Regions from separate parts of the Micromonospora sp. DT68 genome, predicted to be linked through region 2. Evidence: riboswitches for the same ligand, from Rfam matches in the RefSeq annotation. Region 2 holds a riboswitch; each other region holds the start of a gene.
The links. Region 2 has a riboswitch for cyclic di-AMP ahead of ACPXB1_RS20530 (coiled-coil domain-containing protein). Riboswitches for the same ligand answer to the same signal wherever they lie in the genome.

Region 1 (10,195 bases), on a different contig from region 2:
GGTGGAGATCGGTCCGCTGGAGGGCAGCCGGGGCCGCCAGGCGATCACAGTTGTGGAACTGCCCTACGGTGTCGGCGCGGAGAAGGTCATCGCGGCGATCACCAACGAGGTCACAAAGACCAAGCGGCTGACCGGGATCGCCGACGTCAAGGACCTCACCGACCGGGAGAGCGGCACCCGGCTCGTCGTCGAGTGCAAGGTGGGGGTCAACCCGCAGGCGCTGCTCGCCGACCTCTACCGGCTGACCCCGTTGGAGCAGTCGTTCGGCGTCAACAACCTGGTCCTTGTCGACGGTCAGCCCCGTACCCTCGGGTTGAAGGCGCTGTTGGAGGTCTTCCTGGCCCACCGGTACGAGGTGGTCACCCGGCGCACCTCGTTCCGCCGTCGCAAGCGTCAGGAGCGGCTGCACCTGGTCGACGGTCTGCTGATCGCGTTGCTGGACATCGACCGGGTGGTCCGGCTGATCCGGGCCAGCGACGACGCCCAGGCCGCAAGGGACGGGCTGATGAGCCAGTTCGGCCTCTCCGAGATCCAGGCCACTTACATCCTCGACACTCCGCTGCGCCGGTTGACGAAGTTCGACAGGCTCGAGTTGGAGGCCGAGCAGGAGCGGCTGCGCGCCGAGATCGCCGAGCTGTCCGCGATCCTGGACGACGAGCGGGTGCTCAAGAAGGTCGTCTCCGACGAGCTGGCGGCCGTGGTCAAGCAGTTTGGCGCGGAGCGTCGCACGACGCTCGTCGACGGTGACCTCAAGGAGGTGCTTGCCGCGTCCGCGCCGGCCGGCCCGCTGGAGGTCGCCGACGACCCGTGCCAGGTGATTCTCTCCGCGACCGGGCTTGTCGCCCGGACCGCTGCCGAGTCGGAGGAGAGCGCCGAGGGGCGCCGGCGCAACGGCCGGGTCAAGCACGACACGGTACGCGCGATAGTGCACTCCACGGCCCGTGGCCGCGTGCTCCTGGTGACCAGCGCCGGCCGCGCCTTCAAGATCGACGTGTTGCCGCTGCCGGTGCTGCCCGAGCAGGCCGGGACGGTGTCGCTGCGGGGCGGCATGTCCGCCGCTGAGCTGGTGCCGCTGGAGGCGGGGGAGACGGTTGTCGGCCTGGCCCCGCTCGGCGGCCCGGCGGAGGGCTCACCCGGGCTGGCGCTCGGCACCCGGCAGGGCGTGGTGAAGATCTGCTCGCCCGAGTGGCCGGTGCGGTCCGACGAGTTCGAGGTGATCGGCCTGCGTGACGGCGACGAGGTGGTCGGTGCGACCTGGCTGACCGACGGAGCCGAGACGCTTACCTTCGTCACCTCGGAGGCGTCGCTGTTGCGCTTCGCCGCCGGGCTGGTCCGTCCGCAGGGACTCAAGGGCGGCGGGATGGCCGGCATCAACCTGCCGGCCGGGGCGCGGGTGGTCTTCTTCGGGGCGGTCCGCACCGACGATCCGGGGCACGGCGAGCCGATGGTCGTGACGTCCACCGGGGCGACGGTCAAGGTGACGCCGTTCAAGGCGTACCCGGCCAAGGGTCGTGCGACAGGCGGCGTGCGGGCGCACCGCTTCCTCAAGGACGAGACGGACGTCGCTGTCGCCTGGGTGGGTCCGCGCCCGGTCGGCGCGACGGGCACCGGCGAGCCGGTGGAGCTTCCCGCAGCCGATCCTCGCCGAGACGGCAGTGGCTTCGCCGTGATGCTCGGCCCGACGGTCCTGGGTCACCTGGTGGAACGCGACTGACCCGGCCCTGGCGGGCCTGTGTCGGCGTCACCGCGCGGCGCTGCGCCCTTTGGGCACGCCTGGGTGGTGGGTCAGGCCACGTTGACGGGGCGGAACTGGACGCTCACCCGCGGGCCTACCGGACGGGTGGTCTTGGGGATGGCGTGTTCCCAGGTGCGTTGGCAGGAGCCGCCCATCACGATCAGGTCGCCGTGGCCCACCGGGAAACGCATGCTGTCGCCGCCACCGCGCGGACGCAGCAGCAGCGGTCGGGGCGAGCCGAACGACACGATCGCGACGATGGTGTCACTGTGCGCGGAGCGGCCGATGGTGTCGCCGTGCCAGGCGACGCTGTCCCGCCCGGAGCGGTAGAGGCACATCCCGGCGGTCACGAACGGCTCACCCAACTCGGGGGCGTAGTACCGGGTCAGGGCCGCCCGTGCGGCGGTGAGCACAGGATGCGGCAATGGCCGGTCGGCGGCGTACCAGCTGAGCAGGCGGGGCACGTCGACCTCGCTGTCGTACATGGTGCGTCGCTCGGCACGCCAGGGCACCTCGGTGAGCAGGGTGTCCAGCACCGCGTCGGAGCCCCGCACCCACCCGGGCAGGTGGTCGACCCACGCGCCCCGGCTGAGCTGGCGCCGGCGGATCTGGCCGGGCAGCGGCCCCACTGTCGGCCCGGCGTCGGTCAGGTCGAGCATCGACGGCTGGTAGGCGGCCTGCGTCATGCGGCCACCCTAACAGCACATTCGTACACACGTGCTAGGCGCGCGCCCTTCGCGTCGCCCCCATGGTCGTGCTCGATCCTGGATCCAGTGGTCTCGCGTTCGGATCGAGGGGACTACAGCCAGGATCGAGCGTGATCATGGCGTAGCGCCTCGAACACCGCGTCGACGACCCGTGCTCTGCCCAGCCCGTCCACGGCGGCCCAGGCCCGGGCGGCAAGCGCCGCTCGGCGTTGCGGCGAGCTGAGCAGCCCGTGCAGGGTCCGCGCCGCCGCCGCCCGCGCGGTACGCCCGCGGCGGCCACCCTCAGCCAACTCCGGCAGCTCACCGAGGCCGGCCGTCAGACCGTGCTGGACCACCCGGGCGTACGACTCGCGTTGGTTGTCGACCACGCAGACCAGCGCGGCGGGCGCGCCGAGGCAGCACAACTCCCACGTCGACGTGCCGGCGGCGCTCACCACAAGGTCCGCCCCGGTGATCAGCGACGGTAGCGAGCCGGTGGGCGGGACGGTACGGATGATCTGCCTTCGTCCGGGCGCGATGTCCTCCAGGTCGGCCTCGATCTCCTGTCGCCCGACGACGACGGTGAGGTCCATGGGGTGGCCGGTGGCCAGCAGCACCCGGGTCAGCACCGGTGCGGCGCCGAGGGCGTCGGTGCCGCCGAAGAAGGCGCGCCAAGAACTCCTCAGTCCTGAACTCCGACGGAGCAGGAGGTAAACAACGGCCGCCCGGTTCACCCGGGAGTGACCCGGTAAGGTGCCCCGGTGCGGCCTTCCGGGGCCGCCACGTCGTTTGACCCGCGCCGAGGAGGAGACGTACGTGCTGGTGACCCTGCGAAGCGTCGGGACCCCGGCATGACGAGCACCGTTGACGCCTCGGCGGCCCCGCCCGCGCCCGTGTTCGCCAGGCTTCCCTCGCTGACCGGGCTTCGGTGGATCGCCGCGCTGCTGGTGTTCGGCTTCCACGCCGGCACCATGCGGATCATCGCCGAGCCGGACTTCAAGGCCGTTGTCGACGCGGTGTTCTCCCTCGGCCTGTCCGGGGTGCAGTTCTTCTTCATCCTGAGTGGCTTCGTGCTCGTCTGGTCGGCCCGCCCGGGCGACTCACGGCTCGCCTTCTGGCGACGGCGGGTCGCCAAGATCTATCCGAATCACCTGGTGTTGTGGGCGGCGGCGCTGCTTGTCGCCTGGTGGTTCGCCGACCCGGTGCTGCCGGCGGTGGCACTGGAGAACCTGCTGCTGTTGCAGGCGTGGGATCCCCGGCCGGGCTGGTTCTACAGCATCAACACGGTGAGCTGGTCGCTCTCCTGCGAGTTCTTCTTCTACCTCTGCCTGCCGCTGGCGCTGCCTCTGCTGCGCCGGGCCCGTCCGGCGGTGCTGTGGACGCTGATCGTCGCGCTGCCCCTGCTGATCCTCGCGCTCTGGCCGGCCCAGCAGTTGGTGCCGGAGGTCAGCCGGTGGTGGTTCACGCAGATCTTCCCGCCCGTACGGTCGCTGGAGTTCTGGCTGGGCGCGGTGGCGGCCGAGCTGATGCGTCGGGGTCTCTGGCGTGGCCCCGGGCTGACGACGGCCACCGTGATCTTCGTGGCGACCTGGGTGGCCGCCTCACAGTGGATCCGCGCCGAACTGTGGACCACCCTGCTCGCCGTCGTGTACCTGCTGGTGATCACGGCCGCCGCGGACGCGGACGTGCGGGACCGGCGCTCGCCGTGGCGGTCCCGTCCGCTGGTGTGGCTCGGCGAGGTCTCCTTCGCCTTCTATCTGGTGCACGTGCTGGTGATGACGAGTGTGCTGCGGTGGAGCGGGGACTGGGGGACGGGCTTCCAAGGCTGGCGCGGCCCGGCTGTGGTGCTCGGGTTCCTTGTGGTCAGCCTGGTCCTGGCCGGGTTGCTGCACCGCTACGTCGAGACTCCGCTGATGCGCCGACTGGCACCGCGCCGCCCGGCCCGTCCGCCGGCCGTTCCCCGGCAACGGACCACGGCCACCGAAGCCGGGGGCGAAAAGCCCGACGACCGATCGACGTACGCCGACTCGCGCTGACGGGTCCAACCTGGTCAGACGCGGTCCGGCGCGGCGTGCGTCGACACGCCCGGCGCCCGATGCGCCCGGTTCGTGCCGGCGGTAGCGTCGGACCGAACGCGTGCGGCTTCCCATCGCAATGCTCTCCCGCCGAGGTGCCGACCATGGAGACCGTCGTCTTCTACGAGTTCCTGACCGAGGTGCCGCAGGCCGCCGCCATCTGGTCGGCCTTGCTCCTGCTGACACTGACAGTGCTCGCCGTCCTGGTGGCCCGTCCGGAGCGGGACTCGACGGCCGCCGAACGGGACAGGGCGGCCGTCGAGCCGCCGCCCACCGCCCGTGAGGCCGCCGCCGCCGAGGCCGCCGACCTGCGCCGGTACGCCGAGGAGGTGGCCGTCGCCGCGGCCCGCGCGGCGCAGACCGCCCGACGACGGCGTGCGGACTGGCTGACCGCTCAGGAGCAGGTGGAGCAGATCTGGGTGCGGTACGACGAGGCGGACGCCGCGGCCCGACGCTTCGCCGGTGCCGGAGCGCTGCCCACCCCGCGAACCCCGCGCACCCCCGCCGAGTACGCCACCCGGGAGCGTTACCTGCACCGGGCTGCGATGGCCGCGTACTGGCGGGGGGATCTGACCATGCGGCAGCTCGGCGACGTGTTCGGCCAGCGGCACGGCTGGGATCCGCGTCGGCACCCGGTGGAGCAGGAGGTGCTGCTCAGCCGGGCGGTCCGGGAGACGCGGCGGGCCGACTACGAGGCTGCCGCCGGGCGGGAACGGGCGGCCTGGCGCGACGCCGAGCTGGCGACGTCCGCTGCGCGTGCCCTGGCCGAGGAGGCCTACGCGGCGGCGGCCCGGTTGCGGCCGACCCGGGTGGCGGCCCGCCGCACCGTCCGTGTCGCGGTTCTTCCGGCGGCGGCGCGGTGGCGCCCGGCGCGGGTGGGCTGAAACGCCCCGATTATTCGGTGAGCCCGGTCACACGCGCGGGAAATCGGGCGGCTGACGCGTTCGGCCGGATTGTTCCCGCAGATCCGGCGGCATTGTCGACGGCCTGTCCGCTTGTCGACCTACGGTGCCTCCGTAACCGCTCGTCCCATCGAGTCACGTCAGCGGCAATACGCCCAGAAATTGTCGCCGCGTTCAAGGTTTACGCAGGTGAGCGAGGCTTGGCAGGGCTCAGGAGGGCCAGTAGGGTCATCCCGTCCGGTGCGGTAACCGATCGCGAATGGCGACGCCGCGCTGACCCGCTCAATCGTGATCAACGAACCGGGGACCCACAAGTACGTCCGGGGTGAATCCGCGAGCCACGGCCCGCGGTAGGGCGATCTTCCCGCCCGAATCCGTCAGCTAACCCGGTAGGCGGTGTCGGAAGGAGTTCCATCCCCATGCAGCACCCGCATACCCCTCGGCTATTCCTCCGCCTTCACGGCGTCGCGGTACCCACGCTTGTCCGCCTCGTGGCGGTGAGCTGACCCCCAGGGTCACCGCACTTTCCGCCCGGCCACGCCGGGCGTTCCCCTGAGCGGCTCCACCATCCGCGGACCACGGTCCGCGCGCTGGCGCGTGCCCGGATACCGGCTGCCCCCGGTGTGCCGCTCTCCCCCTGAACCGTGGAGGACCCGTGAAGCACACCCTGCAGCGTCAGCTGCGTCGCCTCGCCACCGAACGCCCGTACCAGATCGCCGTCGCCTCCGCCGCGGCCCTCGCCATCGCGACCACCACCGGCGCCCTGGTGGCCGGCGCCGATGAGGCCCCCGTCGGCCAGCACACCGCCTCGACCGTCGCCGAGATGCGCAGCGACACCGCCGCCTCCCGCGGCGACGCCCGGGTCGCGGACCCCTCGGCCAGCGCCGCCCCGACCAGCGCCAGCCCGAGCGCCGCCGCCCCCTCCGCAAGCGCCGCGTCGCCGGCCGCCAAGGCCAGCAGCGACCCGGACCTGACCGCCAGGAAGGCGGCGCCGAAGCCGCCCGCGACAAAGGTGCTCGACTTCCGCTACCAGGCGCAGAACACGTACTACAACTGCGGCCCGGCGGCCGTCCGCAACGCTCTCAGCGCCGCCGGCATCAACCGCACCCAGGACCAGTTGGGCGCCGAGCTGGGCACCACCGAGATGGGCACCAACTCGGCCCTGGACACCACCCGGGTGCTCAACGCCGAGGTGAAGGGCTCCCCGTACCGGACCCGGATGTTCGCCGGCTCGCCAAGCCCGGCCCAGATGGACCGTCTCCAGGCTGACGTCGTCGCCGCGATCACCGACGGCCGTGGCGTGGTGGCCAACGTGGCCGGGGACGCCGTCGACACGAACGGCGGCTGGCACTCCTTCGGCGGCGGGCACTACGTCGCAGTGGTGGGCTACAAGGACAACGGCCGTACCGTGCGGATCGCCGACTCGGCGAACGCGGCCTACGGCGAGTACTGGATGACCACGATCAACCTGGCCAACTGGATCGCTACCCGGGGCTACTCCGCCTGACCAGGCGTGAGACCCCACCAGACGCCGCGGGCGCCGTCTCCCACGAGGGCCGGCGCCCGCGGCGTCTTCGTCGACGCCGGGTCAGGACCGCGACGGATCTCGCTGCGAGCCGGTACGCCGTGGGAGACTGCGGCCGTGGTGGATGAATCGGGTGGTCACGCCGACCGTAGGCCGGTCCTGCTTCTGCTGCACGGCATGGGGGCGACAGGTGACGTCTGGCTGCCCTGGGCGCCGCTGCTGGAGCAGCACTGGCCCGGCAGGTGGCTGGCGCCCGACCTCGCCGGCCACGGCTGGTCGGAGCCACTTCCGACGTACTCCTTCGAGGGTTTCGCCAAGCGGATCGCCCAGGCCCTGGCGCCCGGCGACCGCATCGTGGTGCTCGGGCACTCGCTGGGTGGTGTGGTCGGCCTGGCGCTGGCCGCCCGCGCCGCCGGAACGCCAGTGGACGCCGTGGTGGGGCTCGGCATCAAGGCCGTCTGGACGCCGGACGAGCTGACCCGCGCCGCCGACGTCGCCGCCCGCCCGGTCAGCTGGTTCGCCAGCCGGGCCGAGGCGGCCCGTCGCTACCTGCGGGTCGCCGGGCTGACCGGCCTGATCCCGCCGGACCACCCGATGGTGGACGCCGGTCTGCGCCAGGTCGACGGCCGGTGGCGCCTGGCGATGGACACCGGCGCGTTCGCCGTCGGGGAGCCCGATCTCGCCGCGCTCCTGGCCGCGACCGACGTGCCTGTTGTGCTGGCGCGCGGCGAGCACGACACGATGGTCACCGACGCGCAGCTCAAGGAGTACGGGGTGCCGGTCGCCACGCTGCCCGGGCTCGGGCACAACGCGCACGTGGAGGACCCGGCTGCCGTGCTGGCGCTGCTGGACGCGTACCGCTGACGCTCGGCACGCCCTTGTCAGGCCAGCGGGGTGAGCTGCGCCGGCCGCTCGGTCGTGTGGTCCGTCGACGTCAACTCCCGGCGGGCGGCGGTCAGGAACGCCTCCGCGTACGACTCGGCGGGGAAGTCACCCAGGTAACGCCGGCGGGTCGCCCAGCGCGCCTCGGCCAGCGGGTCGGTGTCGAGCAGGGCGGTCAGCACCTCGTCGGCGTTGGACATGTCCCGGCGCAGCACGTAGCCCGACGCGGCCAGCGGGAAGTTCTCGGTGAACCGTTCGCCCTCGTTGCCCATGTCGGTGACGGCGTACGGCTTGCCGGAGTAGAGGTAGTCCGAGATGACCCCGGACACGTCGGAGATCAGCGCGTCGGAGCGGTTGACGCACTCGGTCAGGCTCAGCTCCCGGGCCGCCGCCCCGACCACGTGTGGCCGCCCGGTGCGGCTCCGGTCGGCGACCAGCAGCTCGGTGAGCCGGCCCAGCTGACGGGCTGACGCCGGGTTCTGCGTCGTGTACGGGTGGGCCCGCAGGATCACCGTCGCGCCGCGCGCCAGCAGCCGCCGCAGCAGTGCCTCGGCCACCGGCAGCGAGCAGTAGTCGGCGTCGGCGTGGTGCCCGGTCCAGGTCGGCGTGTAGAGCACGGTGGGCTGGGCCAGCCCGACGGTCGGCTCCGGGCGTACGTCGATCGACTCGACCTGCGGGCGGCCCACCACGACGAACTTCTCCGCCGGGATCTGCACGCCGGCGCGGGCGTACCTGTCGATCGCCGCCGGACCGGCCACGAAGATCCGGTCGAAGATTCCCGAGACCGGGTTGGCGCTGGGCGCCTTGTCGCTGTCGCCGTGGTGCAGCTGCACGTGGGTGAGCTGGGTGAACCGGATGCAGTGGCTGTTCTTCGCGCCGTGGTTGACGTAGAAGGCGGCGCGCAGGCTCGGCACCAGCGCCTCGTCCATGGTCCGCAGGGTGGGGCAGTAGACCACCGGCGCGCTTGTGGCCGCGGCGATCGGCGCGAGGAACTCCGGCTCGCGCACCATCACCAGGAACGGGCGGCCGATCCGCTCCAGGTACGGCAGCCACATGGTGACCTGGTATTCCGAGCCGGGCGGCGCGGAGAAGTGCAGCAGGAACTCCGGCTGGTGCCGGCGCAACGCGCGGGCCACCGGGTTGCCGCCGCTGGCCGGCCGGAACCGCCGCCGGGCCAGGTCCAGCGCGACAGCCCCGGCGCCGGCGCCCACCAGGAGGCTGGCGGCCAGCGCGACGACGGCGGGCAGGGCGAGCGCGGCGGCCAGGGCCACGACGGCGAGCAGCCCGAGCAGTGCGGTGCCGAGCTGACCGGCGATCAGCGGGGTCCAGGTCCGTACCGGCAGGTTTGCCGCCCGGATCTCCAGGTTGCCGGCGCTCCGCAGCGGCCCCACCAGCAGCACCAGCCCCAGCAGGACCAGCGCGGTGGCGGCGAGCGCCAGGTCGAACCCGTCGTCCAGCCGCCGGGCGTAGCCGACAAGCACGGCGGCGGCGATCAGAGTGGTCTCCGCGACCAGGTCGGCGCCGGCTCGGATCCGCTGTTCGGCGGCGGCTGCCGCCAGCGCGGCGACAGCCAGCGCCAGCCCCCAACCGGTGGCGCCGGTCAGCGCCACCACGACGAACGCCAGCACGGCCAGGCCGACGCTCAGGCACCGGGCGGCCAACTTTCGGACCAGGTCACCGCGCATGTCGCTCCGTTCGCCGCCGTCGCGCTTCCGCTGCCCGCGTCAGCTTGCGGCGGTCGTGCCGGCAGACACCTCGACCCGCCCCGCGCCGGGCTGGGCCGGCACGGCGGCCGGCGCGGGCCCGTCGCCGGGCGCCCGGCGTACGTCGATGACCTGGCCGGTGAGGTCGGAGACCAGCACGTCGAGCGAGGACTGGGCGACGGCCTCCGCGGCGAGCAGGGTGTGCTCCGGCTCCTCGCCGAAGGCCCGCGTACGCATCGGGGTGGCGGTCCGCTCCGGGTTGATGCAGTTGACGCGGACGCCGACGTCGGCCCACTCGTCGGCGAGCGCCTGGGTCAGGTTGACCAGGGCGGCCTTGGTGGCCGAGTAGAGCGCGTAGCGGGCCCGACCCCGGGTGTACGAGCTGGACGTGTAGAGCAGCAGCTGACCCTTGGTCTGCTGGAGATAGGGCAGGGCCTGGCGGGCGATGGTCACCGGGCCGACGAAGTTGACCTGCAACAGCCGGTCCATCGTCTCCTCGTCCATCTCGGCCAGCGCGCCCCGCTCCAGGATCCCGGCGGTGACCACCACGTGGTCGATCCGTCCGGTGGCCTCGAAGGCGGTCTTGAGGGCGGCCTCGACGTCCTCGGCGCGCTCCACGTGGGTGCCGGTGGTGGAGCGGCTGAACGGGAAGACCTGGGCGCCGTAGCCCCGGGCCAGCTCGGTCAG
Region 2 (10,195 bases):
GCCCGACTGGCCGAGCTGCGCCAGTCCGCGGTCCGCGCCGAGCGCGACGGCTACCGGATGGCGCGGGTGGGCACGTTCGGCGCGCTCGTCGAACGTGACGCGATGGTCTTCCACGCCGCGCAGCGGCGGCACACCCTCGACGCCGAGCACGAGGGGCTGGTCTTCGGCCGGCTGGACCTGCGGGACCGTCAGGTGCTGCACGTCGGGCGGCTCGGCATCCGCGACGAGGACGCCACAACGCTCGTCGTCGACTGGCGGGCGCCGGCCGCCGCCGCGTTCTACCAGGCCACCCCGGCGCAGCCGCTGGGCGTGGTGCGTCGACGGACCATCCAGTCCCGGCGGGAACGGGTCACCCGCATCGAGGACGACCTGCTGGACCCCACCGCCACGCCGGAGGGGATGACAGTCGTCGGCGACGGCGCGCTGCTGGCCACCCTGTCCCAGGCCACCGGGCGGGGCATGCGGGACATCGTGGCGACGATCCAGCGGGAGCAGGACGAGGCGATCAGGTCGCCCGGTTCCGGGGTGACGATCGTCGCCGGCGGCCCGGGCACCGGCAAGACCGCTGTCGCCCTGCATCGGGCCGCCTACCTGCTGTATTCCGACCGCAGCCGGTATGCCGGCGGTGGCATCCTGGTGGTCGGCCCGTCCACGGTCTTCGTCGAGTACATCGCCTCGGTGCTGCCGTCGCTCGGCGAGGACACGGCGACCCTGCACTCGCTCGGCACCCTCTTTCCGGGGATGACAGCCACCCGCACCGATCCGCCGGACGTGGCGGCGGTGAAGGGTTCGCTGCGGATGCGCCGGGTGCTGGAGCGCGCCGTCCGGGACGCGGTGCCGGGCGGGCCTGGTGAGTTGCGACTGCTCTACCGGGGCACGCTGCTGCGGCTGGACCGCGCCGAACTCGACGCGATCCGGGACCGCGCGCTGAACCGGGGCGCCCGCCGCAACGAGGTCCGTCGGGCCGGCTTCGACGGGGTTTTCGCCGCGCTCTGGGCGCAGGCCCGTCGCCTGGGCATCGGCCGGCTGCCGGAGCAGCGGGCCTTCGAGGACGAGGTCGCCGAGCGGGCGGAGTTCCGGGAGTTCCTCAAGGCGTGGTGGCCCCGGCTGCATCCCCGGCACGTGCTCGGTTGGCTGGCCCGTCCCGACCGTCTGCGCAGGTACGCCGGAGGAATCCTCTCCGGCTCGGAGATCCGGCTGCTCGGTGCGGCGTACCGGACTCTGGAGACCGACGGCCTGACCATCGCGGACGTGGCGCTGCTCGACGAGTTGGACGCGCTGCTGGGCAAGCCCGTGCAGCCGGCCCGCGCCCGGCGTGACCCGTTCCAGCTCGCCGGCGGGGTCCGGGAGCTGAGCACGCTTGGCGACCGCCAGCGGGCGGCCCGTGCGGCGGCGCGGGAGCGTCCGGCGGACTACCGGGACTACGCGCACGTCGTGGTGGACGAGGCGCAGGACGTTTCACCGATGCAGTGGCGGATGATCGGCCGGCGCGGTCGGCTGGCCTCGTGGACCATCGTGGGCGATCCGGCGCAGACCGCGTGGACCGGTGACCCGGAGGAGCTGACCCGGGCCCGTGACCAGGCGCTGGGTCGGCGCAAGCGGCTGGACTTCACGCTCACCACCAACTACCGCAACTCGGCGGAGATCTTCGCGGTGGCGGCGGCCGAGATCCGCAGGCTCTATCCGGATCTGCCGCTGCCCAGGGCCGTCCGCTCCACCGGGGTCGATCCGGTCGAGCACGTCGTACCGGCGGCCGGGTTGGAGGCCGCGACGGTTGAGGCGGCCACCGGCCTGCTGGCCGAGGTGGACGGCACGGTCGGGGTGATCACGCCGGTCCCCCGCCGCGACGAGGTCGCGGGCTGGCTCGGCGCGCTCGGCGGGTCACGGTTGCAGGTGGTGACAAGCCTGGAGGCCAAGGGCATGGAGTACGACGGGGTGGTGCTCGTCGCGCCGATTGAGATCCGGGCGGATCCGGGTGCGGGTGTACGCACGCTCTACGTCGCGCTGTCCCGGGCCACCCAGCGACTGACCACCATCGACCCGATCGGCTGAATCCGTGTTGGCGGGGCCGAGGGTCCACCAGCGCCCTACAGTTGCATACATAGCGATGTGAACATACATTTGACCCCGTCCCGGCCGGCACAGGAAGGTGGGTTTCGTGGGCTCAGGTCATGACCACCACCACGCGTCGGTCAGCAACGCCGCACAGCAGCACCGGGGCCGGCTCTGGGTAGCGTTCGGGCTGCTCGCCACCCTGATGGTGGTCGAGGCGGTGGCCGCACTGCACACCGGCTCGCTGGCCCTGCTCTCCGACGCCGGGCACATGTTCACCGACGTACTCGGCATCGGGATGGCCCTCGCCGCGATCACCGCAACCCAACGGGCCGCCCGCGACCCGCAGCGCACCTTCGGGCTCTACCGCCTCGAGGTGCTCGCCGCCCTCGCCAACGCCGTCCTGCTCTCCGGCGTCGCGATCTACGTGGTGATCGAGGCGATCGGCCGGTTCGGCGACCCGCACGAGGTGGTGGTCGGCCCGATGCTCGTGGTCGCCGTGCTCGGCCTGCTCGCGAACGTGATCGCGTTCGCCCTGCTCCGCACCGGCGCCCGGGACAGCATCAACCTCCAGGGCGCCTACCTGGAGGTGCTCGGCGACCTGCTCGGCTCGGTCGGCGTGATCGGCGCGGCACTGCTCATCGCGGTCACCGACTGGTGGTGGGCCGACCCACTGGTAGCGGTCGCCATCGGCGTGTTCATCCTGCCGCGCACCTGGCGGCTCGGCCGCGCCGCGGTCCGCATCCTCGTGCAGGCCGCTCCGGAACACCTCCAGGTCACCGCCGTGCACGACCGGCTCGCCGCCGTACCCGGCGTGGTCGAGGTGCACGACCTGCACGTCTGGACGCTCACCTCGGGCATGGAGGTGGCCTCCGCACACCTGACGATGGCGCCCGACGCGGAGGTCGGCACCGTGCTCACGGCGGCGCGCACCGCCCTGCAGGAGGACTTCCGGATCGAGCACGCCACGCTCCAGATCGAGCCCGGTGCGGCCCCGGGGGCCTGCGGTGCCGTCACTTGGTGAGCGGGTTGTCAGCTTTTATACCTTTTGTCGGTGTTTTGGGTAGCGCTTCGCGCACCGTCAGTCACAATCGCTGCACCAGCCCCATGAGCACCGGTAGGCTGGCTCCCGGCCACCACCCGGCGGCGCCCTCCCGGCGCCGGTGGCGGCCGCCGCCTAATCACCCGAGAGGGCGAACCGGGGAACCATGTTCCTGGGGTGCATCCGCGTCAGCGGTAGGGATCTTCCGTCCCGAACCCGTCAGCTAACCCGGTCGGCGGCTGACGGAAGGACATGCGCAGTGGCACCAGCACGACCCCCCGCCGCCCGATTGGCGGCGCTGATCGTCATGATGTTCACCCTCGGCGTCGCCATCCCCGCCGGCGCCGCCTCGGCCGCTCCCCCGGCCACCCAACGGGCCGCGGCACCCGACAACGACGAAGAGGGTGGCACCCCCGCCCTGCGCGCCGCACTCGACGCGGCCAGCAAGGGCTACCTGGACGCGAAGCGCGCCCTGGACACCTCGATCCAGCGGCAGCAGCAACTCGCCGCCAAGCTCAAGACCACCGAAGCCGAGATGGACGAACGCAGCGGCAAGGTCGGCGAGATCGCCGGCGTCGCGTACCGCACCGGCCGGCTCAGCACCGTCTCGGCGCTGCTCAACACCAACAGCCCCGAGGGCTTCATGGACCGCGCCGCCGCGCTGGACGTGGTCGCCGCCAACGAGGACCGGGTGCTGCGCGACCTCATCGCCACGAAGGACGAGGCCAACCGCACCCGCGTCGCCCTCGACGGCGAGATCCGCGAGCAGCGCAAGCAGGTCGAGGTGATGGCCAAGCGCAAGGAGCAGGCCGAACGCGCCCTGGCCGTTGCCAACACCAGGCAGCAGACCACCGCCTCCGACTCCGGCTCCAACCGGGGCACCTCCACCGCCAACGCCAAGCCCGCGCCGCGCAACTCCGACGGCTCCTGGCCGTCCGAGTCCTGCAGCGTCAACGACCCGACCCCGGCCAACGGCTGCATCACCCCACGCACCCTGCACGCCCTCAACCAGGCCAAGGCCGCGGGCTTCACAAGGTACGTCTCCTGCCACCGCTCCGGCGGCTCCGGCGAGCACCCCAAGGGTCGCGCCTGCGACTTCGCCGCGCAGAAGAACGGCTTCGGCGGGGACGCCACCGGCGGCGACAAGACGTACGGCAACAACCTGGCCGCGTACTTCATCCGCAACGCCGACCGGCTCGCCGTGCTGTACGTGATCTGGTACAGGCAGATCTGGCTGCCCAGCAGCGGGTGGAAGTCGTACAGCGGGGCGAACGGCGACCCGTCCAGCGACCACACCAACCACGTACACCTGTCCGTGTACTAGCCCGACCCGACCCGGCCGGCGCTCCCCCACGCGGGGACGCCGGCCGGTGTACGTCTGCGCGACCGCACTCGAACCAGGATGTAGTGGCCTCCCAACGGCCCGACACCACGACATCCTGGATCGAGCACGATCATGACAAGGTCCGCGCGCCAAGCGGCGGCTGGTCAGGTCGACGGTGGGGGGTTGTCGCTGCGGTCCAGGGCCGCTCCCAGCCGGGCCGCCAGGGCCAGGTGGGCGACTCGGGCCTGGCTGAAGGCGTACCGGAAGAGGGGTTTCGGTGCCCGCAGGGTGATCTCGACGTCGATCCGGACCAGGCCGTCGGGCTCGGCGCGTAGGCGTGTGTGGTTACGCACCGTGGTGGCCGGCCACTGGCGTGCGACAGTGACGATCTCGTCGTCGTCGAGGGTCAGCACGTCCGCGTGATAGGTGGTTCGGAAGCGGAGCGGGCCGGCGACCAGACGGTCGTTGATCGTGTAGCTGGCCACGGCTCCGGGCCGGGGCGGGACTCGCCGCACCCGGATGATCAGTGGGTGCAGCTCGCCCTGGCGGCTCAGGTCGCCAAGCAGGGCCGCCGCGTCGGCGAGCGAACAGCGGGCCTGCACGGTGTAGCTGAACGTGTCGCTGCTGAGCACGCCGTCTCCCGCCGTCGATGGGTCGCACGATCGTCCCGTACACCGGTGGGGCTGGCAACGTCCGGACGGACACCGGCCGTTGCCCGGGCATTGGCGACGCGTTATCACTACCGTCAGCTGTTGAGGTATCACCGGTCGTGATGAAGGGCGGACGCATGAACGGGGATGACCGGTGAGCGGGCACGTGATGGTCTTCGCGCCCACACCGCAACTGACGGTAACTGTGGATCAGCCGAACGACCACCCCGAGCTGCACCTGCACCCCGGCGGGCAGGGCGTCTGGCAGGCCCGCATGGTGCTGTCGCTCGGTGTCGACGTGGTGCTGTGCGCCGCGCTCGGCGGCGAGATCGGCCAGGTGCTGGAGCCGCTGCTGGTAAGCGAGGGCGTCGACCTCAAGGTGGTGGTCCGGGACTCCGGCAGCGGCGCCTACGTGCACGACCGTCGGGACGGCTCCCGGCAGGAGATCGTTGACGTGCCGGGGCACCCGCTGAGCCGGCACGAGCTCGACGAGCTCTACAACCTGGCGCTCGGCGAGGGCCTCCGCGCCGAGGTGAGCATCCTGAGCGGGCCCAACGAGCCGTGGCTCGTCCCGGCCGACGTGTACCGGCGCTTCGCCGCCGACCTCGGCGCCAACGGCAGCCGGGTGGTGGTCGACCTCTCCGGGGAGCACCTCGGTGCGGCGCTGGAGAGCGGGGTGTTCTTCCTCAAGGTGAGCCACGAGGAGCTGATCCGCGACGGGCGCGCCCGCAACGACGAGACAGCGGAGCTGACCCGGGCGATGTACGAACTGCACGCGGCCGGCGCCGAGACGGTGGTGGTGAGCCGGGCCGACCAGCCGGCCTTGACGCTCATCGACGGGGAACTCTTCGAGGTGCAGATGCCCCGGCTGGAGGCCGCCGACCCGCGTGGCGCGGGCGACTCGATGACCGCCGGGGTGGCCGCCGTGATCGCCCGCGGTGGGGACATCCGCACCGCCATCCGCACCGGCGCCGCAGCCGGGGCACTGAACGTCACCCGGCACGGCCTGGGCACCGGTCGGCTGGACTCGATCACCGGGCTGGTGGAGCGGGTCCAGCTGGCACCGGCGGACAGCCGGCCCCAGGAGCGGACCACCCCCGACGAACTGGCCGACCGGGTGGTCGACAGATGACCCTGCGGGTGCTGATCACCAACGACGACGGGATCGCCGCGCCGGGCATCCAGGCGCTGGCGTGGGCCGCGGCGCAGCGGGGACTGGACGTGGTGGTCGCGGCGCCGCTGGAGGAGGCAAGCGGTACCAGCGCCGCGATGAGCGCTGTGGAACGGGACGGCCGGGTCGTGGTGCACGATCATCCGCTGGCGGACCTGCCGGGTGTGCCGGCGTACGGGGTGGGCGGCTCGCCCGGCTTCATCACGCTCATCGCGCTGCACGGCGCGTTCGGGCCGCCGCCGTCGGTGGTGCTGTCCGGCATCAACAGGGGCGCGAACGCCGGCCGTGCCGTGCTGCACTCGGGCACTGTCGGTGCCGCGTTCACCGCCGCCACGAACGGCTGTCGGGCGATGGCGGTGTCGCTGGACGTGCTGTCGGCCGGTGAGGCGACGGCCGCCAGCGGTGGCGCGGCGGTGGACGCCGCGGCACGGGTACGCGACGTCGAGCGGCACTGGGGCACCGCCGCCCGGGTAGCCCTGGACCTGCTGCCCCGGCTCACGGCAGGGCCGCCGGAGAGCGTGCTCAACGTCAACGCCCCCGACCTGCCGCACGGGCGGCTGCGCGGGGTGCGCCGTGGTTCGCTGGCCAGCTTCGGCCAGGTGCAGATGACTGTTGCCGAGTCGGGGCACGGCTTCGTGCGTACCTCGTTGGAGGAGCCCGGCCAGGCCGCGCAGCCCGGCACGGACGTCGCGTTGCTTGCCGGCGGGTACGCGTCGGTGACAGCCATCCGGGCGGTTACCGAGGCGGCCGACGTGGACCTGACCGGTCTGGACCAGGAGCCCTGACGGGCCCCGCGCGAGGTGTGGCGACGCTCAGGCGCCGGGGAGCACCTCGGGGGTGGCAGCGCCGGCGAAGTAGGGCTCGGGGGCACCGAAGAGGCCGAGCAGGCCGGTCACCCAGAGCTGCCGGTGCACGAACCGGCTGGGCTCGGTGACGACGAGCTTGACGCCGCTGACCTCGGCGGTCTGGAAGCCGGCGACCATGGCGCTGATGCCGACGGAGTCGATGAAGGTGACGAGCCTCATGTTGAGCTCGATGCGCAGCGGGCGGCCCTTGGCCAGCACCTCCGCGATCGCTTCCCGCACCTCGTATGCGGTGTCGACGTCGATCTCGCCACGCGGGGAGATCTCCACGACACCACCGGACAGAACTGATTGCACGATCGACAGGCTCACGCGAGCACCTCCACCCGCCCGTCCCCCGGGCGTCTCATCAGTACGCGGGCCGCGACCGAGAGTATTCCTCCGACGGCCTCGGTCGCCACCCCTCGGGATGAGCAATTCACGGATCCGGCCACCCAAAGTGGCCCATATCCCTTCTTTTCGGTATCTGATCAGTCAATAGTTTTCGTTATCTGCTCAGTCGGCAATCGGTCGGAACCGACGCGCCGCGGACAAGGGTAGCGGCCCGAACGCGACACGCCCCACAATCCGCCCGCCCCGCGCCTCAGCCCGACTGAGCCCGGCGTGTCGCGTCTACCGGGATGCTGAGCTCGATGGGCGTGATTCCCCCTCGGGCATCCGATACCGAGGTCCAATCATCCGCCCGAGGTTGCCGATGCCCCCTAGCATCAGCCCGGGACACCCACCGTGACGGAGAGGACCTTCGATGATCAAGAGACTGGCCGGGCTGACTGGTGTCGGCCTGCTGCTTGCCCTCGTGTTGGCCTGCGGTTTCGGCGGTGGCGGGGGCGACGATGACGACGATGACGACGACTTCGCCCGGGGCGCTGCCGTGGTGACCCTGCGCTGAACCGTTCGGGAGACCGTGCCGGCCGGGTTTGCGCGCGGGCGGCGCGGGGCACTGCGGGATGAGCGAGCCGTGACGCGCTGGACAGCCGCCGAAGTCCGAGGTAGGTGGCTTCGGCACCCGAGGAGGTAACCACGATGTTCGGAACCAACCTGCTGGACCGCCGCAGCAAGCCGGAGCGGATCGCGGACCAGGCGTGGGAGCACCTGGTCTCCGCCGTCAGCTCCGCCGGGGACAGCGTCCGGGACACCGCCCGCTCGGCCCGCCGCAACAGCGGTGACCTCGCCGACGGCGCTGGTGATCTGGTGGGCTCGGCAGCCGAGGAGGCGCGGCGGCGCGCCTCCCGTGCCTTCGACGCGCTCGCCGGTCGCCAGCCGGCCCTGCCGTGGACGCTGCTGATCGGTGCCGCGCTTGTCGGCGCGGCGGTCGGCTGGGCCGTCGGCTCCGCCGCTCGTGCCGCCGGCAGCCGGGACGACCGCGCGGTGAACGACGTCGAGTTCGTCGACGTGGACCGCCCCAACTCCCCCGTCGGCCTGGACGACTGACAGCCCACCCGCACGACAAGCCCCGCTCGACCTTCCGGTCGGCGGGGCTCGCTCTTGTGTGTGCGCGGCCGGTTTGGTGCTCGACACGGCGTCGGCGCGACCGACGATGGAGGAGCCTGAGCGGGTGTCAGGCCGGTCCGCCGGGGTGCCGGACCCCTCAGACAGCCCCGGCGGACCGGTGTTCCGGGGGTGGTCCGGGGGTTGTCCCCGGACCACCCGAGGTCAGCGACTCGTGCAGGTGACGGTTGCCGGAGGTGCGTTGCTGCCGGTCCACGTGCCCAGGAAGCCGACGGTGGTGCTGGCGCCGGCGCCGAGCGCGCCGTTCCAGCCGCTGTCCTGAACCGAGACGACCGCCCCGCTCTGGGTGTGCGTGCCGCCCCAGAGTTGGCTGATCCGCTGGCCGTTCGGGAAGGTCCAGCCCAACGTCCAGCCGGCGATGGGCGCGCTTCCGGGATTGCTGACGACCAGCTCGGCCTGGAAACCGCCAGACCAGGAGCCCGTCACCCGGTACGTCGCCGCGCACCCGCCACCCGGCGGAGGCGTGGTCGGAGGCGGCGGGGTCGTGGGAGGCGGAGTGGTCGGAGGCGGAGTCGTCGGAGGGGGCGTGGTGGGCGGCGGCGTCGTCGGAGGGGGCGTCGTCGGCGGCGGGGTGGTGGGGCCGCCGGTGCGCTCGCCGACCACGATCCCCCGACCGTTTGTGCCGAGGTAGACCCGGCCGTAGACGCGGGGATCACCGGTCAGCGCCTCGGTCGGGTTGCCGTACTGGTGGCTGTCGTCGTTGACGCGTACCCAGGTCGTGCCGCCGTCGTCGGAGCGGTGCACGCCGGGCTGGCCGTCCACAGCGCCGTACAGGAAGACGGCCGGGTTGGTCCGCCCCGGCGCGGCCTTGCCGAAGCCGACGTTGCCGGAGGCGCTGACTCCGCCCAACTTGGCGAAGCTGGCGCCCGCGTCAGTGGACCGCCACAGCCCGCCGGGACCAGCCAGCCACAGCTCGCCCGACCGGCCGGGCAGGGCCTTGAACCGTACGTCGGAGGTGGGCAGCCCGGTCGCCGCCGTGGCGGTGAAACTCGCACCGCCGTCGGTGCTGAGGTAGACCCGACCGCCGCTGAAGCCGTAGAACCGGTTGGGGTCGACCCGGTCGGACTCGACAGTCGCGTTGGCGGGAATGCCTGTCGACGGTGTCCAGGTGTTGCCGAAGCCGACCGAGTAGACAACCCGCTGACCGGCGTCGCCGGGCGCCCAGACGAACCGGCTGCCGTCGGCCGCGGCGGCGACCGTACCGCCGGTGTTGACCCCGGACGGCTCGGTGCCCTGGAACCAGGTGGCGCCGCCGTCGGTGGAGAAGGCGACGTGGCTGTCGCCGGGCCGGTCGGCGTCGGTGAAGTTGCCGGAGCGGACGACCACGGCCGGCTTGCTCTCGGCGTAGTCCAGGCTTGTGGTGCTCGTGAAGACCGGCTGGGTGAACAGCATGGACGGGATGGCGTCCAGGTCGGTGTGCCGGAAGCCGCCGACGTCGCCGAGCGCGCTGATCAGCGGCGCGCCGCTGGGCGGGCTGATCAGGTCGAGTACGGCGGTCTCCTCCAGGCCGCGCACCATCGGCTTGATGGTGAACTGGCCGCCGGTGTCCCACTTGGTCAGGTCGGTGGTGCCGTAGATGGTGGC
Region 3 (10,195 bases), on a different contig from region 2:
CTTCAGCTTGCCGGCCGCGTTCTCGCTAGTGTTGTTGATCTTGTCGTCGATACCCATGTCAACCTCCATTGCGAGTGTCGCTTCGCCACCAGAAGTACCCCGGGCATCTCCGGTCCAACCATTTATCGTCGTCACAGATCACCGGCGGCCGAACGGAACCGGCGCAGGCGCAGGCTGTTGGCCACCACGAACACCGAGGACAGCGCCATCGTGGCACCAGCGATCATCGGGTTGAGCAGGCCGGCGGCGGCCAGCGGCAGGGCCGCCACGTTGTAGCCGAACGCCCAGAACAGGTTGCCCCGGATGGTGCCGAGCGTACGCCGGGCCAGCCGGATGGCGTCCACCGCGGCGTCCAGGTCACCCCGGACCAGTGTGAGGTCGGACGCCTCGATCGCCACGTCGGTGCCGGTGCCCATTGCCAGACCGAGGTCGGCCTGGGCCAGCGCCGGGGCGTCGTTGACCCCGTCACCGACCATCGCCACCGAGCGCCCCTCGGCCTGGAGCCGCTTGATCACGTCGACCTTGCCGGCCGGCAGCACCTCGGCGATCACCTCGTCGATGCCCACCTCGGCGGCGACAGCGCGGGCCACTGTGGTGTTGTCCCCGGTCAGCAGGACGGGGGTGAGCCCCAGGTCACGCAGTCGGGCCACGGCCGCCCGACTGGTCGGCCGGACCACGTCGGCGACCGCGAGCACGCCCCGGGCCCGCCCGTCCCAGCCGGCGACGATCGCCGTACGACCGGCAGCCTGCGCCTCGCTGACTGCCCATTCGATCTCCGGCGGTACGTCGATCTCGCGTTCGCGCAGCAGCCGGGGCCGCCCGATCAGCAAGACCCGACCGTCGACCGTCCCGGTGACGCCGAGTCCTTCGAGGTTGGCGAAGTCGGTCACCGCGGGCAGCGCGCCGGCTTCGGAGGCACCGGCGGCGACCGCACCGGCGATCGGGTGCTCCGAGGCCGCCTCCACCGCCCCGGCGAGCCGGAGCAGCTCGGCGCGGTCCTCACCGCTGGCCGGTACCACGTCCACGAGCGTCATCCGGCCGGTCGTCACGGTGCCGGTCTTGTCCAGCACCACCGTGTCCACCCGGCGCGTCGACTCCAGCACCTCCGGCCCCTTGATCAGCACACCGAGCTGGGCGCCCCGGCCGGTGCCGACGAGCAGGGCGGTCGGGGTGGCCAGGCCGAGCGCGCAGGGGCAGGCGATGATCAGCACGGCGACGGCTGCGGTGAACGCGGCGGTCGGGCCGGCGCCGGTGCCGAGCCACCAGCCGAGCGTGCCGACCGCGAGAGTGATGACGATCGGCACGAAGACACCGGAGATCCGGTCGGCGAGCCGCTGCACTGCCGCCTTGCCGCTCTGCGCCTGCTCGACAAGGTCGGCCATCCGGGCGAGCTGGGTGTCCCCGCCGACCCGGGTGGCGGTGACGACGAGACGTCCGCCCGCGTTGATCGTGGCCCCGAACACGCCGTCGCCCGGACCGACCTCGACCGGCACCGACTCACCGGTGAGCATGCTGGCGTCGATTGCGGAGGTGCCCTCGTCGACCACCCCGTCGGTGGCCACCTTCTCACCGGGACGGACCACGAACCGGTCACCGACGGCGAGCTGCTCCACCGGGATCCGGGTCTCCACCCCGTCCCGTAGTACCGCCACGTCCCGTGCGCCTAGTTCGAGAAGCGCGCGCAGGGCTGCCCCGGCGGTCCGCTTGGACCGTGCCTCGAAGTAGCGGCCGGCCAGGATGAACACCGTCACCCCGGCGGCGGCCTCCAGGTAGATGTTGCCGGCGCCGTCGCTGCGGGTGATGTCGAAGCGGAACGGGTGCGTCATCCCCGGCATCCCGGCGTCGCCGAGGAAGAGCGCCCACAGCGACCAGCCGAACGCGGCAAGGGTGCCGACCGAGACCAGGGTGTCCATTGTCGCCGCGCCGTGCCGCAGGTTGGTCCACGCGGCCCGGTGGAACGGCAACCCACCCCAGACCACCACCGGGGCGGCCAGGACCAGCGACAGCCACTGCCAGTAGTCGAACTGCCAGGGCGGCACCATGGCCAGCACGATCACCGGCACGGTGAGCACAGCGGAGACCCACAACCGGGTACGCGGTCCCTTCAGCGGGTCGACAGGCTCCTCGGTGGCGGCGGGCGGCGACGGCACAGCGGCTGTGTAGCCAGTCTTCTGCACCGTCTCGATCAGGTCGTCAGGTGTGACAGCGTCGGCGTACCGGACGGTGGCCTTCTCGGTGGCGTAGTTGACGGTGGCGCTGACCCCGTCCATCCGGTTCAGCTTCTTCTCGATCCGGGCGGCGCAGGCGGCGCAGGTCATCCCGCCGATGGCCAGCTCGATCCGGTTCGGCGCCTCGGGCAGCGATCTGCTGGTGGTGGTCATCGTCCGTCCCGTCAGTTGTGCCCGTGGCCGGGGGTGCCGTGGTCGGCCGGCGCGGATCCGCTCGGGGTGGGCTCGGCACCCGTTGTCGGGGCGCCCGCCGTCGGGGTGCCGGCGACGACTGTGAACTCGGCGGTGTGCACACGCCCACCGTGCCGGAAGTCCAGGTAGAGCCGGTAGCTGCCGACCGACGGCACCTCGGCGAAGAATGTGACATCCGGGCCGGGCTGGGTCCGCCCGTCGCCGGGTGCCCCCTCCGGGTGGACGTGCAGGTACGCCAGGTCGCCCCGGCGCAGCGCCACCAGATGCCCGTACGCGCCCAGGTAGGGCTCCAGGTCGGTGATCGGCTGGCCGTCCCGGCTGATGGTGAGGGTGAGCGGTGAGGTGCGGCCAGGCTGCGGCTCGCCGGCCAGCGTGACCGTGTAACCGTCGACTGTCGTGCTGGTGGCCGGGGCAGGCAGGGGGCGCTCGGTCAGCGCGCCGGGGACTGTCACGTCCACTCCGAGGGTCAGCGGTTCACCGCCGGTCGGTGTGAAGTCGGCGAACGCACGCCATTGCCCGGGACCGGCGAGCGGGGTGTCGACCCGCCAGGTGCCGTCCGGTGCGAGGTCGGGGTGGACATGGCGGAAGCCGGACAGGTCCCGCCGTGCCACGATCAGGTGCATCCGCTTGTCGTGGGCCACGTCGTACCTGGTGACCGGCTGGCCGTCCGGCCCGGTCACCCGGAAGGCGAGTTCGCCGGCCGGCGCGGCGACCGGTTCGAGGGTGTAGCCACGGTCGGAGACGAGCAGGCCGCCGGGCAGCCCGGCCGCCCCGTCGTGCCCACCCTGCTCGGTGGGGTCCGAGGCGTGTGCGGCACCGCCGTCGTGCCGGCTCTCGGCGGCCGGGTCGGCGACCCGGCCGATCCCGTACGCCGCTCCGAAGACCGCCGCGAGACCGAGAGCAAAGCCGCCCAGTCTGGTGACCGCGTTCATCGCACGCCTTTCGATCACGCCTCGACGAGGTCGTAACCGGCCTCGTCGACGGCGGCCCGGATGTCCTCCACAGCCACCGGCTGCTCACTGCTGACGGTGACCTGGCCGCTGGCGAGGTCGACCTGGACGTCGTGCACGCCCGCGATGGCGCCCACCTCGGCGCTTACCGCGCTGACGCAGTGCCCGCAGGTCATGCCCTTCACCTGGTACGTCGTGCTGACCATCGAACGAACTCCCTCCGTCACCTCCGACCATATACCCCCGGGGGGTAATACGAAGGCGGACTCGTGCGTTTGCCGTGTACCGGTACCCGGTGGGGGTATCCGGCGAGAGCGACAGTACCATACCCCCCAGGGGTACGCTATCCTGGTCGCCATGACCACACCGACCCCGATCCGCGGGTACACCGCCAGTAAGGACCAGCTGCTCACCCGACTCCGCCGTGTCGAGGGGCAGGTCCGGGGCATCGAGAAGATGGTCGACGAGGACCGGTACTGCATCGACGTGCTCACGCAGATCTCCGCGATCCAGGCCGCACTCGACAAGGTGGCGCTGGGCCTGCTCGACGGGCACGCCCGGCACTGCATGCACGAGGGCGCCGCCGAGGGCCGGGCCGACGAGATGGCCACCGAGATGATGGCGGCGGTCGGACGACTCATGAAGCGCGGCTGACGGTCCTCAGCCCGCCGCCGCGCCTCAGCCCGCCGCCGGTTCTCATTTCGCCGCCGGGCCCAGCCGGACCCGGCGCAGCAACTGCGCGTTGAGCGCCACCACGATTGTGGACGCCGACATCAGCAGCGCGGCCACCGCCGGGCTCAACGCCACTCCGGCCCCTGCCAACACTCCCGCCGCCAGCGGCAACGCCACCACGTTGTAGCCGGCCGCCCAGGCCAGGTTCTGCCGCATCTTCCGGTACGACGCCCGGGACAGGCGGACCACGGCACCCACCCCACGCGGGTCCGAGGACGCCAGCACCACCCCGGCGGACTCGATCGCGACGTCGGTGCCCGCACCGATGGCGACGCCCACGTCCGCACGCGCCAACGCCGGCGCGTCGTTCACCCCGTCGCCGACCATCGCCACTGTCAACCCCCGCCGCTGGAGTTCGGCCACCCGGCTGTCCTTCTCCGCCGGCAGCACCTCGGCGAACACCTCGTCGACTCCGGGCCGGAAGCCGAGTTCCGCAGCGACCGCCTCCGCCACCGGGCGGGCGTCACCGGTGATCATGGCGATCGTCCGGACGCCCTCGGCGCGCAGCTCGTCGATGGCCCCGCGGGCCTCCGGACGCACCTCGTCGGTAAGCGCGAACGCGCCGAGCACGGTCTCCGGCAGCCGCACCAGATGCAGCACCGCCGCACCTCGCGCCGACCACCGTCCGGTCGCCTCCTGCAACTCCGCCGGAAGCGACAGGCCCCGCTCCCGCAGCAGCGCCGGCCCGCCCACCGCGTACTCCGTACCGTCGATGGTTGCCTGCACCCCACGGCCCGGCAGCGACCGGAAGCCGGCGGCCGGGGCCGGTCCGGCGCGCCCAGCAGCCGACACGATCGCGCGGGCCAACGGATGTTCGCTGTCGGACTCGACGCCCGCCGCGATGCGCAGCACCTCGTCCCGCTCGGTGCCCGGTGCCACCACCACGTCGGTGACCACGTGCGCGCCCCGGGTCAGGGTGCCGGTCTTGTCGAAGAGCACCGCGCCCACCGTGCGCATGCGCTCCAGGGCCAACCGGTCCTTGACGAGGATCCCGGACCGCGCGGCCAGCGCTGTCGACAGCGCGACGACCAGGGGGATGGCCAACCCGAGCGCGTGCGGGCAGGCGATCACCAGAACCGTGACCGCGCGGATCACCGCCTCGTCGGGCCGGCCGAGCAGGGTCCAGACCAGCACTGTCAGGACGGCCGTGCCGGTGGCAACGTAGAACAGCGCGGCGGCGAACCGGTCGGCAAGCAGTTGCGCCCGGCCACCGGAGGCCTGTGCCTGCGCGACCATCCGCTGGATGCCGGCGAGCGCGGTCTGTTCACCGAGCGCCTCGACGCGTACCCGGATCGCCGAGTCGGTGGCCACGGTGCCGGCCACCACCCGGTCGCCCGCCGACCGCGCGACCGGCCGCGACTCACCGGTGATCATTGATTCGTCGAGTTCCGCGCTACCGTCGACGATCCGACCGTCCGCCGGCACCCGGCCCCCCGGGCGGACCAGCACCACGTCGTCGATCCGCAGGTCGGTCACCGGTACCGCCTCGACCTGCCCGCCCGCAGTCACCCGCTCGGCCTCGTCCGGTAGCAGCGCGGCCAGCGCCGCGAGCGCGCCCCGGGCCTGCCCGATGGCCTTCATCTCCTGCCAGTGCCCGAGCAGCATGATGGTGACCAGCGCTGCCAACTCCCACCAGAAGTCCAGGTCGAAGGCGCCCACGCTGGTGGCAAGCGACGCGGTGTAGGCCACTGTGATCGCCATCGCGATCAGCAGCATCATGCCCGGCGCCCGGTCCCGCACCTCCCGGACCGCGCCCACCAGGAACGGCCAGCCGCCCCACCAGAACACCACCGAGCCGAGCACCGGGCCCAGCCAGGACCGGCCGGGGAAATCCCAATTCAGACCCAACTGATCCGATACGAGATGACTGGTCAGTACCACCGGGATGGTGAGCACCAGGCAGACCCAGAAGCGGCGACGGAACATCGCCGGGTCGTGCCCGGCGTGCTTGTCATGCCCGGCGTGCTTGCTCTGCGGGGAGGGTGCGGCGGAGGTGCCGTGCCGCTTGTGGTCGGGGTCGGGCGGTGACAGAGCCGGCATGCCTCAAACATGCCCGGTCGAGGGCCCGCCACGTACGCGGTTCGCTTATCCGACACCCCGTCACGAACTGCCGCCCCGATACAAGCTGGATAGCATCTCCCAGGATGAGCCTCCATACGCCGCCGCGCAGTCAGGCTGCGACGCCACCACGTCGTGGCGTCGCTTTCCGTCGATCGGGCCGGACGTTGACCGTCCGTGATCGGACGATCGCCGGACGGCGATCCGGCGCGCTTCCCGCGGCGTTTCCCCCGTCGACGGTGAACCGACCGCTCCGCTGACACGTACTTCGCACCGGATCGTTGGGAGTCTCGCATTGGGTTCCGACCACAGCCATTCCGCGCCACCCGCGCCGCCGCGGGTGCGACGGATCCTCGTCGCGACGGTGGTGCCGCTCTTCGTGGCCACCGTTCTCGCGGCGGTGGTGCTATGGCCACGGGACGGGTCGCCGCAGACCGATGGCGGGGCGGACGTGCCGCGGTACCACGGCACCGTGACCCGGGTGGTGACCGAGCCCTGCCCGCCGGCGCCGACACCCGAGGGCGGCCCGTCGGCCGGACCGTGCGGCACGGTGGACGTACGCGTCGAGGACGGGCCGAGCGCCGGCCAGCAGGTGCAGACCCCGATCCCCGCCGGGCCGGGCGCACCCCGGGTCGAGGTCGGCGACGACGTCATAATGGTCGAGCTGACCGACCCGACCGATCCCGCCGTCAGCAGTTGGAACATCGCCGAGCACCAGCGCGGAACGCCGCTGCTGTGGCTGGCTGTGGTCTTCGCCGCGGCGATCGTCGCGTTCGGCCGGTGGCGGGGCCTGGCCGCGCTGGCGGGGCTGGCGGCAAGCTTCGCCATCCTGCTCACCTTCGTGCTGCCGGGCATCGCCGCCGGCAGGTCACCGCTGCTGGTGGCTGTGGTCGGCGCCGCGCTCATCATGTTCGTGGTGCTCTATCTGACCCACGGGGTCACCGCACAGACCTCGGTAGCGGTCCTCGGCACCCTGGGCAGCCTGATCCTCACCGGAGTGCTCGCCACCGTCGCCACGGCCGCCACCCACCTGACCGGCTTCGGCAGCGAGGACGCCACCACACTGTCGATGTTCCAGGCCGACGTGGACCTGCACGGCCTGCTGCTCGCCGGAATCATCATCGGCTCACTCGGCGTGCTCGACGACGTGACTGTCACCCAGGCGGCCACCGTCACCGAGTTGGCGAACGCCAACCCGGGGCTGAGTCGATTGCAGCTCTACCGGGCGGCCACGCGGGTCGGCCGCGCCCACATCGCCTCCACGGTCAACACAATCGTCCTGGCGTACGCGGGCGCCTCGCTGCCGCTGCTGCTCCTGCTCACCGCCGACACACGACCCATCACGCAGATCCTGACAAGCGAGTTCCTGGCACAGGAGATCGTCCGCAGTGCGGTCGCCACACTCGGCCTGATCGCCGCCGTACCGCTGACCACAGGGCTGGCCGCTCTGGTGACCGCCGCCGGCTCGACACCGGCCGGCGACGCGCCCCGGCCGCGACCGGAGCGAGCCGACGTACTGGCTGCCCTCAGCCGTCCACGCGCGGGCCGGCCCGACCCCGAGCACACCCCACCCCCATCCACCGCCACCGACCAGTGGCCAGAGCCGGACAGGAGCACGAAGACGGCATGGTGACACTCCTCAGCGTGACCAGATCGGGCCCCCGCCCTGACGACCGCAGCACTGGTCACTCAACGCCATGGCGATATGACGCTTTTGGTGGGCATCCAGGCGTAGCTCACCCGGCCGACTCTCGGGTAACCTCGCTGCCGGTTACCGATGAAGGCGCGAAGCGGCGCCTGCGGTGCCACCGCCCAATCGCCAACCGGCGAGCCGGGGACCCAGGTACCTGGGGTGAATCCGCGCAAGCGGTAGGGGCCACTTCCGCCCCGAACCCGTCAGCTAACCCGGTCGGCGGTCGACGGAAGGGAACATTGTGACGGCACCCCTACGCCGCTGGTTGACACCTGTGGTGGCCGTGATCGCCGCACTGACCGTGCTCGCCGGGCCCGTACCGGCCCACGCCGCCCCGACGACCCCCACACCGTCCGGGCACGAGGAGGACGGCGAGCCGAAGCTGCTCAACGACGTCATCGAGCAGGCCAACCGCGACTACTCCGCCGCCAAGTCCAAGCTGGACAAGTCCAAGAAGCGGCAGCTGGAGTTGGCGATCGAGGTCGAGCGTGCCAAGGCCGACCTGGACGCGTTGGCACCACAGGTCGCGCAGATCGCCGCCCAGTCGTACCGCACCGGCCGCGTCGGCGCGATGGCGATGCTGCTTGACAGCAACGCTCCCGACACCTTCGTCAAGCGGGCCGCGGCCCTCGACGAGCTCAACATGATCAACGAGAAGAAGCTCGCCGAGGTCAACGCGGTGAAGATCCGCGCCGAGCAGGCCAAGCTGGCCCTCGACACGGAGGTCCGCGAGCAGCAGAAGCAGACCGCCCTGATGGCCAAGCGCAAGAGCGAGGCGGACAAGGCGCTCTCCCTCGTCGGCGGCAAGGGCTTCACAGGCGGTCTCGTGGACGCCACCTCGCCGGTCGCGAAGATCGGCCCGGGTCGCACCGCCGACGGCGACTGGAAGCCGCAGTCGTGCAGCGAGGACGACCCGACCACCTCCGGCTGCGTCACACCTCGCACCCTGCACGCCTACAAGGAGGTCAGGCGGGCCGGCTTCACCCGGTTCGTCGGCTGCTACCGCCCCGGCGGGCCGTGGGAGCACCCGAAGGGCCGCGCCTGCGACTGGTCGCTGCAGAAGAGCGGCTTCTCCCCGTGGCACAACGAGGACACCCGCAAGTACGGCAACAACGTCGCAGCGTTCCTCATCCGCAACGCCGACCGGCTCGGCATCTACTACGTGATCTGGAACCGGCAGATCTGGTTCCCGGCGACCGGGTGGAGCTCGTACAGCGGACCGTCGAACCACACCGACCACGTCCACATGTCACTGCTCTGACGGCACGTACCGCAGACGAGGGCCGCCCCGCACCACGCGGGGCGGCCCTCGTCGCACGTGGCGGGTCGGCGGTCCAGTTGTCAGGCGGCGGCGGTCGCGGCCGGGCCGTCCGGGACGCTCGGCACGTCGATGCTCGGCACGTCGAGGGTCGCGGCGCCGACCGGCACGGCGGTCACCGGACGCACCCCACCGATGGCGAGACGGTACGACATCCCCACCACCGCGCACCGGCCCTGCTCCACAGCCTCGGCCAGTACCGGCGACTGCCCGAGCAGCGTCTCGACAGTCTGCGCGATGTGGATGTCGACGATGCCGTCGATGTCGTCCACACCCTCGGCCGTGGCGCGCCGCAGGCTGGGCAGCACCGCGTCGACCACCGCGCGCAGGTGCCCCACGGGTGCCGTGCCGGTGGCGGCGGCCTCACGGGCCGCCTGCACGGCACCGCAGGAGTCGTGACCGAGCACCACCACCAGCGGGGTGCCGAGCACTGTCACCGCGTACTCCACGCTGCCCAGCACCTCCGGACCCACGATGTGCCCGGCCGTACGGACCACGAAGAGGTCACCCAGGCCCCGATCGAAGATGATCTCGGCGGCCAACCGGGAGTCGGAACAGCCGACGATCACCGCGAACGGGTGCTGCCCGTCGGCCACCGCGGCGCGGTGTTCGGCGCCCTGGTTGGGGTGGCGTGGAGCGCCGCTGACGAAGCGCCGGTTGCCGTCGGCCAGTTCGGCGTACGCCCGCGACGGCTCGGTGAGCGCCGGTGCCTGATCGGTGGCCCGCTGCGGCCCCGGCTGCCCGCCGGGCATTACGGAACGGCTCATCCCCGCACCTCGTCTCCACGCATTTGGCCTGCTCAACCCGCACGTCGACCGGCCCGGCGGCGGGCGCTGGCTCGGGCTCCACGTTCACACGCACCAGAAGATGCGTCAAGATATGCGTGATATAGATTTCATACGTTGGCCCGGTTCGACCCGCCTGCGACAGGCGCGAGGCGAGGGCGGGCAACCGGAGAGGCGGTCCCACGATGGCGAGCACGGCGACAGCTGACGGCAGCCCAGGCAGCGGCCGGAACTGGACA

Region 1: it holds a riboswitch for cyclic di-AMP, as region 2 does, so the genes downstream of both, ACPXB1_RS16405 (C39 family peptidase) here and ACPXB1_RS20530 (coiled-coil domain-containing protein) in region 2, are expected to answer to the same signal.
Region 3: it holds a riboswitch for cyclic di-AMP, as region 2 does, so the genes downstream of both, ACPXB1_RS00485 (coiled-coil domain-containing protein) here and ACPXB1_RS20530 (coiled-coil domain-containing protein) in region 2, are expected to answer to the same signal.

Annotation. Positions count from the first base shown of each region.
Region 1 covers NZ_JBNCNZ010000007.1:388,971-399,165, forward strand. The annotation lists gene ACPXB1_RS16380 (DNA gyrase/topoisomerase IV subunit A) at 1-1,714, shown strand, start outside; gene ACPXB1_RS16385 (alpha-ketoglutarate-dependent dioxygenase AlkB) at 1,786-2,421, opposite strand; partial or broken gene ACPXB1_RS16390 (spore coat protein) at 2,535-3,089, opposite strand; gene ACPXB1_RS16395 (acyltransferase family protein) at 3,273-4,457, shown strand; gene ACPXB1_RS16400 (hypothetical protein) at 4,601-5,380, shown strand; cyclic di-AMP (ydaO/yuaA leader) riboswitch at 5,668-5,809, shown strand; gene ACPXB1_RS16405 (C39 family peptidase) at 6,054-6,905, shown strand; gene ACPXB1_RS16410 (alpha/beta fold hydrolase) at 7,041-7,787, shown strand; gene ACPXB1_RS16415 (CDP-glycerol glycerophosphotransferase family protein) at 7,805-9,490, opposite strand; gene ACPXB1_RS16420 (bifunctional cytidylyltransferase/SDR family oxidoreductase) at 9,530-10,195, opposite strand, start outside.
Region 2 covers NZ_JBNCNZ010000011.1:79,640-89,834, forward strand. The annotation lists gene ACPXB1_RS20520 (HelD family protein) at 1-2,052, shown strand, start outside; gene ACPXB1_RS20525 (cation diffusion facilitator family transporter) at 2,159-3,076, shown strand; cyclic di-AMP (ydaO/yuaA leader) riboswitch at 3,217-3,348, shown strand; gene ACPXB1_RS20530 (coiled-coil domain-containing protein) at 3,354-4,418, shown strand; gene ACPXB1_RS20535 (SRPBCC family protein) at 4,583-5,050, opposite strand; gene ACPXB1_RS20540 (1-phosphofructokinase family hexose kinase) at 5,238-6,200, shown strand; gene surE (5'/3'-nucleotidase SurE) at 6,197-7,024, shown strand; gene ACPXB1_RS20550 (STAS domain-containing protein) at 7,052-7,414, opposite strand; gene ACPXB1_RS20555 (hypothetical protein) at 7,848-7,991, shown strand; gene ACPXB1_RS20560 (hypothetical protein) at 8,126-8,533, shown strand; gene ACPXB1_RS20565 (cellulose binding domain-containing protein) at 8,756-10,195, opposite strand, start outside.
Region 3 covers NZ_JBNCNZ010000001.1:97,422-107,616, reverse strand. The annotation lists gene ACPXB1_RS00520 (CsbD family protein) at 1-57, opposite strand, end outside; gene ACPXB1_RS00515 (heavy metal translocating P-type ATPase) at 132-2,381, opposite strand; gene ACPXB1_RS00510 (hypothetical protein) at 2,393-3,352, opposite strand; gene ACPXB1_RS00505 (heavy-metal-associated domain-containing protein) at 3,367-3,576, opposite strand; gene ACPXB1_RS00500 (metal-sensitive transcriptional regulator) at 3,728-4,024, shown strand; gene ACPXB1_RS00495 (heavy metal translocating P-type ATPase) at 4,067-6,142, opposite strand; gene ACPXB1_RS00490 (YibE/F family protein) at 6,456-7,793, shown strand; cyclic di-AMP (ydaO/yuaA leader) riboswitch at 7,960-8,090, shown strand; gene ACPXB1_RS00485 (coiled-coil domain-containing protein) at 8,095-9,114, shown strand; gene ACPXB1_RS00480 (carbonic anhydrase) at 9,195-9,938, opposite strand; gene ACPXB1_RS00475 (helix-turn-helix transcriptional regulator) at 10,142-10,195, shown strand, end outside.